Pigmentiphaga aceris: one gene and its partner. The protein of the gene in region 2 interacts with the protein of the main gene of each other region in a pairwise test. Links are inferred from orthologs where the notes say so. Each region holds a gene or a part of one and is shown on either strand. Other genes may lie near its edges.

Region 1 (3,833 bases), 1.7 Mb from region 2 along the record:
GCCCGCCGACGTCATGGGCGTGCAAGGCCCGGAATTGATGCAGCGCTTCCAGGAACACGCCGAGCGCTTCAACACCGAGATGATCTTCGATCACATCCACACGGTGAAGCTCGACGCACGCCCGTTCACGCTGATCGGCGATTCCGGCACCTACACCGCTGACGCCCTGATCATCGCCACCGGCGCATCGGCCAAGTACCTGGGCCTGCCCTCGGAAGAAGCCTTCATGGGCCGTGGCGTGTCGGGTTGCGCCACCTGCGACGGTTTCTTCTACAAAAACCAGGACGTGGTCGTGGTCGGCGGCGGCAACACTGCCGTGGAAGAAGCGCTGTACCTGTCGAACATCTGCCGCAAGGTGACACTGATCCATCGTCGCGACAAGTTCCGCGCCGAGCCGATCCTGGTCGACAAGCTCAACGAGAAAGTTTCGGAGGGCAAGATGGAACTGAAGGTCTTCAACGAACTGCAGGAAGTCCTGGGCGATGCATCCGGCGTGACCGGCGTGCGCATCCGCAGCACGCAAACCGGCGAAACCGAAGACCTGGCAGTGTCCGGTGCCTTCATCGCCATCGGCCACCACCCGAACACCGACATCTTCCAGGGCCAACTGGAGATGAAGGACGGCTACATCGTGACCCGCAGCGGCCTGAAAGGCCTGGCCACCATGACCTCGGTGCCCGGCGTGTTCGCCGCCGGCGACGTACAGGACAACATCTACCGTCAGGCCATCACCAGCGCCGGCACGGGCTGCATGGCCGCGCTGGACGCCCAGAAGTGGCTGGACGGCGAAGCGCAGTAAAGTAAGACCTTGGATGGACGCACCTGTGGGTGCGTCCACACCAGACCGAATTTGCACGACACCGACACTCAAGACGCGCACCCTGCCGGGTGCGTGACTACAGAAGTGGCGACACGCCATCTCGTCATGGGAACACCCTGCCCATTCCCAGGCAACATCGGAGAACACGGGTGGCCAAGAAACCCTTGCACACCGGCTTTGCCGGGCTGAAAGCCATGCGGCAGGCGCTGCAGGAGCAACGCCGCGCCGAAGCCGTGGCGCAAGCGGCACGGGAAGCGGCGGCCGTCGACGCGCGCCGCGCCGCCAACGAATTCCGTCACGCCATGGGCGACGTGACCCCACTCGCCACCACCGCCCGCTTCACCCCCGCACCAGCCTCGCCACCTCCCCTGCCCTTCAAACGCTGGGAAGACGACAAGGCCGTACTGCGCGAATCCCTGTCGGATGAGTACGGTGCTGACTGGCTGATCGAAACCGACGAGACCCTGTCCTATCGCCGCAGCGGCCTGGGCCAGGATGTGGTGCGCAACCTGCGTCGCGGCCAATGGGTAGTCGGTTCGCAAATCGACCTGCATGGATGCCGGGTAGATGAAGCGCGCGAAGCGCTGAGCGAATTCCTGCGCGACTGCGTCAAGCGCGAAGTGCGCTGTGTGCGCGTGATCCACGGCAAAGGCCTGGGATCGAAAAACCGTACACCCGTGCTGAAAGAAAAAGTGCGTCGCTGGCTGGTTCAGAAGGAACAGGTATTGGCGTTTGTCGAAGCGCGGGATGTGGATGGCGGCGCGGGGGTTGTGCTGGTGCTGCTGCGCTCCCGGCGGGCGGAAGACGTGGCGGCTTGAACGCCGTGGCTGCTTGCAGACGTAAAAACGGGGCCTTGAAGCCCCGTTTTTTCTTGCTGAAAAGGCAAGTCAGGTCAGACCTGCTCCCGCCTTGAATCACACAGCCGCTTCGCCCGTTTCACCCGTGCGGATACGGATGACTTGTTCGACCGGCGTGACGAAGATCTTGCCATCACCGATCTTGCCGGTACGAGCCGAACGCAGAATGGCTTCAATGGCCTGCTCGACCAAGGCGTCGCCCACCACCACTTCCAGCCGGATCTTCGGCAGGAAATCGACCACGTATTCGGCACCACGATACAGCTCGGTGTGGCCCTTCTGACGACCAAAGCCCTTCACTTCCGTAACGGTAAGGCCGGTAATGCCGACATCGGCCAGCGCCTCACGAACTTCGTCCAGTTTGAATGGCTTGATGACGGCGGTGACTTGCTTCATGGATCGGCTCTCTCGCGGTGGCAGTACGTTAGCAGTGGTTCATCTATTCTAATCCAGCCCTGCCGCAACCGTCAGACCTGCTCCGGCACCCGATCCAAGTCCGCCAGCCACACCACCGATTCAGAATCGCTGGGCATGCGCCAGTCGCCACGCGGCGAAAGCGAACCACCGCTACCCACCTTCGGCGAATTCGGCACACACGTGCGCTTGAACTGACTGCCCCGGAAAAAGCGGCCCACAAAAATCCGCAAGGTGCGCTTGATCGCAGCCAGCTCAAACTGGTTGCGCAACACATGCGCTTCCTCTGGCCAGGCACCCACTTCCTTGTCACTCCAGGCCCGATGCGCCAGGAACGCCACCTTGCTGGGCGCAAAGCCATAACGCAGCGTGTAGAACAGGTTGAAGTCCTGCAGATCGTAGGCCCCGATGCTGGCCTCGGTGCTTTGCACCGCCCCGGTATCTTCAGAAGCCGGCACCAGTTCCGGGCTGATCTCCGTGTCGAGAATGTCCAGCAACACCTGACGCGCATCGCCGCTCACATGGCCCGCCTCGGCCACCCAACGCACCAGGTGGCGAATCAGTGTCTTCGGCACACTGGCATTCACGTTGTAGTGCGACATATGGTCGCCCACGCCATAGGTGCACCAGCCCAACGCCAGCTCGCTCAAATCACCCGTGCCCAACACCAAGGCACCCTGATGATTCGCCAGGCGGAACAGATGATTGGTCCGCTCGCCAGCCTGCACGTTCTCGAACGTGATGTCGTACTGCGGCTTGCCTTCAGCAAACGGGTGCCCCAGATCCTTGAACATCTGCTGGCAGCTCGGACGAATATCGATCTCCTGGGCATAACACCCGATCGATGTCATCAAACGATGCGCCTGCTGCAAAGTGCGCGCACCGGTAGCAAAACCGGGCATCGTATAGCCCAGAATATTCGTGCGCGGTAGCCCCATCCGATCCATCGCCTCGGCCGCCACCAACAGCGCGTGCGTCGAATCCAAACCGCCCGACACACCAAGCACCAGCTTCTTGATTCCGCTCGACGTCAAACGCTGCACCAGCGCCTGCACCTGGATGCTGTAGACCTCCTGGCAACGATCGTCACGACGCGTGCGATCCGCCGGCACATAGGGGTAGCGCGGCACGACCCGCGACAAGGGCAAAGCCTGCTCGCGATCGACTTCCAGTTCCACATCCACCGTACGGAACTCGCTTACCTGCGCCGCATGCACCCGCACCGACTGACCAAAACTCGTCTGACGCATACGCTCACGCGACATGCGTTCCAGGTCGGTGTCGGCAAAGATCAGATGCGATTCATCGGAAAACCGTTCTGACTCAGCCAGCTTGTCGCCATTCTCATAGATCAGCGCCTGACCATCCCAAGCCAAGTCCGTACTGGATTCGCCCGCGCCCGCCGAGGAATACAAATAGGTCGCCAAACAGCGCGCCGACTGCTGGCTGACCAGTTGGTGGCGGTAGCCCGACTTGCCCACCGTGATGTTCGATGCAGACAGGTTCACCAGCACGGTGGCACCGGCCAACGCAGCGAAGGACGAAGGCGGAATCGGCGTCCACACGTCCTCGCAGATTTCCACGTGGATCTTGAAGAACGGCATATCGCGCGGCGCGAACAGCAGCTTCGAGCCGAAGGGCACGGTCTGGCCCAGCAGGCTGACTTCCGTAGACAGCGCGTCGTCGCCAGAGTTGAACTGCCGCGCTTCGTAGAACTCGCCGTAGTTCGGCAGGTAGGTCTT
Region 2 (4,078 bases):
CACGCAGGCCCCGCATCGAATCAATTACCGCGCCAATCTGTGGGCCTTGAACGAAGTCGGTGTGGAAAAAATTCTGTCTGTGGCCACGGTTGGTGGTGTGTCGCCGGACTGCGGCCCGGGTCAGTTGGTGGTGCCAGATCAGATCATCGACTACACCTACGGCCGCGCCAACACCTTCTTCGATGGCGGCGATCAGCCGGTCGTCCATGTCGATATGACCTTGCCGTATTCGGAAGTCGTTCGACAGGAATTGTTGCAGGCCGCAAAAAGTGTCGTTGCCATTCGCGATGGCGGCGTTTACGGCTGCACCCAAGGCCCACGTCTGGAAACCACCGCCGAAATTCGCCGTCTGGCGCGTGATGGCGTCGATATCGTTGGCATGACCGGCATGCCGGAAGCTGCGCTGGCTCGCGAGCTTGATCTGCACTATGCGGCATTGTGCGTGGTAACCAATCACTCGGCTGGGGTGGGCAGCAGTCTGACCGAAATCTCGCTCGACGATATTCGCGTGACGCTGGATCACACCATGCAGTCGGTGCATCGCATTCTGGGGCAGATGTTGGGACAGCCGCTGGTCAATCGCGATAGTTGATTTCAACGGCCACGATGACAAAAGGGTGCCGATCGTTGATCCGCACCCTTTGTCATTTGCAGCACTGATTACTCGAAGCCTCGACTACAGCGCTTCCAGCAAATCCTTTTCGAACTGACGCTGTCCGCGCGGGCTGTTCAAGGTCTGTCCGCCAATCAGGAAGGTATCTTCGACCCGCTCGCCCAGCGTCAACACCTTCGCCGTCTGCAGCGTGATCTTGTGCTGGCCAAAGGTGCGTGCCAAGGCATACAGCAAGCCATTTCGGTCTGTGGTGATCACCGACAGAATCCAGAACTGATTGCGCTCATCGGGACGAAGCTCCACGCTTGGCTGCACCGGGAACAGGCGCGACTGGCGTGAGGCTCGGCCCGCCACCGGCTCGCAGATCGTGGAAGTCGAACCGGCAAGCTCGCTGCTCAAGGCATGCGCCAATTCGTGTTCCACCAGGGTGGTCATCGCCCGGTGATCGCTGGCACTGCCCGGTGCCAGCACCATGAAGGTGTCCAGCGCCCAGCCGTGGCGGGTGGTGTGGATGCGCGCATCCTGCACGCTCAGGTTCTTGCCGGCCAGGTACGCGCAAATGCGCGCGAACAGATCCGGCTGATCGCGCACATACACCATGATCTGCAAGCCCACGCCTGCCGGGCCCAGACGGGCGCGCACGACGGCTTCTTCGTTGTTGACCTTGTTGTACAGGTGGCGGGTCTGCCAGGCGATGTCATCGGCCTCGTGGCGCAGGAAATACGCCACATCGAGCTGTTTCCAGAACGCATCCCGTGCGTCGTCGCGCAGACCGCGCAGCCGCAGCAATCGTAGCGCTTCCTGCCTTCTGGCTTCCAGTACGGTGTTGGAATCGACGCGTTCGCCGCCCAGCGCGCGCATGGTCAGGCGGTACAGGTTCTCCATCAGCTGCGCTTTCCAGGCGTTCCACACCTTCGGGCTGGTGCCACGCACGTCCGCCACCGTCAGCAGATACAGACCGGTCAGCTTGCGCTGATCGCCCACCAGGGCGGCAAAATCGTTGATGGTGTCGGGGTCGGACAAGTCCTGCTTTTGTGCCACGCTGGACAGCATCAGGTGATTGCGTACCAGGAATTCGATCAGCTCCGCGTCTTCCGCCGCTAAGCCGTGGTCGCGGGCAAAACGCCGCACTTCCACTGCGCCAAGCACCGAATGGTCGCCGCCACGCCCCTTGGCAATATCGTGGAACAGAGCAGTGGCATACAGCAACCAATGGCGGTCGAAGTCCAGCATCAGCTGGCTGCAGAACGGGTATTCGTGCGCGTGCTCCGGCATCGTGAAACGACGCAGGTTGCGGATCACCATCATCGTGTGCTGATCGACGGTGTACACGTGGAAAAGATCGTGCTGCATCTGCCCGACAATGCGTCGGAAGGGCGGCAAGTAGCGCGGCAGGATGCTCAGTTCGTTCATGCGCCGCAACTCGTGCACGATGCCGCGCGGCTGCTGCAGAATTTCCAAAAACAGCTTGCGATTCACCGGGTTGCGCCGAAACTGCGCATCGATACTGCCCTTGGCGTGCCAGATCGCGCGCAGCGTGCGTGCCGACATGCCTTTCAGCGATGAGTGCTGCTGCATCAACAGGAAGGCGCGCAGCAACAGCGTCGGATTGCGGGCAAAGGCGTCGTCTTGGCGCACATCCAGGCGGTCGTGCAGGCTCTGGAAGTCCTCGTCGATATCGACAGCGGCTTCGCCCGGCCGTGGGAACAGTCGCTCTTCCAGGTTCTGCACCAGGATCGTGTTCAGCTGGGTGACCAGCTTGGCGGCCCAGTAGTAGCGTTGCATCAGCACTTCGCTGGCACGCCGCGTAGGTGTGCCCACGATGCCGTAGGCGGTTGCCAAGGTCGATTGCACGTCGAACAGCACACGATCTTCGCGACGATTGGTGGTCAGGTGCAGTTCAATGCGCAGACGCTTGAAGGCTTGCTCGGCACGTCGAAGCTGGCGGGCTTCATCAGGCGTCAGCAAGCCTGCCCGGGCGATCTGGCTCCAGCTTTTGCCATAGCCGGCAGCGCGTGCCGCCCACAGGATTACCTGCAGGTCACGCAGGCCGCCGGGGGATTCCTTGCAATTGGGTTCCAGCGAGTAGGGCGTGTCCTGGTACTTCGTGTGCCGCTGCTGCATTTCCAGACGCTTGGCGCGGAAAAACGCGCGCGGGTCCAGGTGTTCGCGCATGGCGGCTTCCAGGCGACGAAACAGCGCCCGGCTGCCCGCCAGATAACGGGTTTCCAACAGCGCGGTTTCCACCGTGATGTCTTGCTCTGCCTCGGAAATGCATTGGGCAATCGTGCGCACGCTGTAGCCGGGCTCAATCCCCATGTCCCACAGCGCGGTCACCAGATTGGCGATCAGCGTCTCGTCGTCGGGCGAAGGCTCGCGGGCAAGCAGGACCAGCACGTCAACGTCGGAAAACGGGTACAGCTCACCGCGCCCATAACCGCCAACCGCGCCCAACACGGCACCGGGCGGCAGCGGCATGATCTGCAGCAAATCGATCAGCGCGTGGTCGACCACCCTGCGCAGGGCGGTCAACAGCGTATCGGGACGCAGATGCGTGCGGAAAGCGGCGATGGCTTCGGCGCGTTGTGTCTGCAGGCGTGCACGCAGGGCCGGCACACTGCTGGCCGGTTGAGTCAGATCGTTCATCGCAGTCTCTCCATCTGCGGCACCATGACGGCAGATGCCGGCCACCTGGGTAGCCGGTCTGGTCCGGGGCGGTGGTCGGTGTCTTCAGGCCGCCTGGGAAGCAACGAAGGCCGGCGGCGCGGGCATGCCCGGCGACACCGTCAGAATTTCATAACCGGTTTCGGTCACCACCAGCTGCAATTCCCATTGCGCAGACAGGCTGCGATCACGCGTGGTGATCGTCCAGCCATCGGGCATTTCACGAATTTCACGGCGACCGGCGTTGATCATGGGTTCGATGGTGAACACCATGCCCGGGGCCAGGACTTCGCCCGTGCCCGGACGGCCGTAATGCAAGACTTGCGGGTCTTCGTGGAAGCGTGCGCCAATGCCGTGGCCGCAGAATTCGCGCACCACGCTGAAGCCAGCCGCTTCTGCATGCTTCTGGATGGCGGCACCGATGTCGCCCAGACGGTTACCCGGACGAACCTGTTCAATGCCACGCCACATGCATTCATACGTGACCTCGCTCAGGCGACGGGCCTGAACAGAAGGTTCACCCACGAAATACATGCGGCTGTTGTCGCCGTACCAGCCGTCCTTGATGACGGTCACGTCGATATTGAGCACATCGCCATTTTTCAGGGCCTTGGGGCCGGGAATGCCATGGCAGATGACATGGTTGACCGAGGTGCAGACATGGCCGGTAAAAGGCGGGTAGCCCGGCGGGGCATAGCCAATGGTGGCCGACACGACGCCGAGTTCGTCCATGTGTTCCTTGCAGAGCCGGTCGAGTTCACCCGTGGTAATGCCTGCGCGGACGTGCGGTTCGATGAAATC

Evidence for each region. The genes of interacting proteins can lie anywhere in the genome.
Region 1: the proteins of FXN63_RS10725 (region 2) and FXN63_RS18175 interact in binary tests that used the Escherichia coli proteins (3 or more experiments, as listed by UniProt). The link is inferred for Pigmentiphaga aceris from one-to-one orthologs.

Annotation. Positions count from the first base shown.
Region 1 is NZ_CP043046.1:4,197,693-4,201,525, forward strand. The notes cover bases 405-3,299. They hold FXN63_RS18175 (P-II family nitrogen regulator), read right to left. Parts: upstream 2,074-3,299; coding sequence 1,735-2,073; downstream 405-1,734. Other genes in these bases: trxB (thioredoxin-disulfide reductase), read left to right, coding at 405-799; FXN63_RS18170 (Smr/MutS family protein), read left to right, coding at 970-1,638; FXN63_RS18180 (NAD(+) synthase), read right to left, coding at 2,145-3,299. Outside these bases: more of trxB, read left to right, coding at 1-404; more of FXN63_RS18180, read right to left, coding at 3,300-3,833. UniProt on the Escherichia coli protein: P-II indirectly controls the transcription of the glutamine synthetase gene (glnA). P-II prevents NR-II-catalyzed conversion of NR-I to NR-I-phosphate, the transcriptional activator of GlnA. When P-II is uridylylated to P-II-UMP, these events are reversed.
Region 2 is NZ_CP043046.1:2,486,769-2,490,846, forward strand. What follows is about bases 469-3,608. They hold FXN63_RS10725 ([protein-PII] uridylyltransferase), read right to left. Parts: upstream 3,260-3,608; coding sequence 677-3,259; downstream 469-676. Other genes in these bases: FXN63_RS10720 (S-methyl-5'-thioinosine phosphorylase), read left to right, coding at 469-592; map (type I methionyl aminopeptidase), read right to left, coding at 3,344-3,608. In the rest of the region: more of FXN63_RS10720, read left to right, coding at 1-468; more of map, read right to left, coding at 3,609-4,078.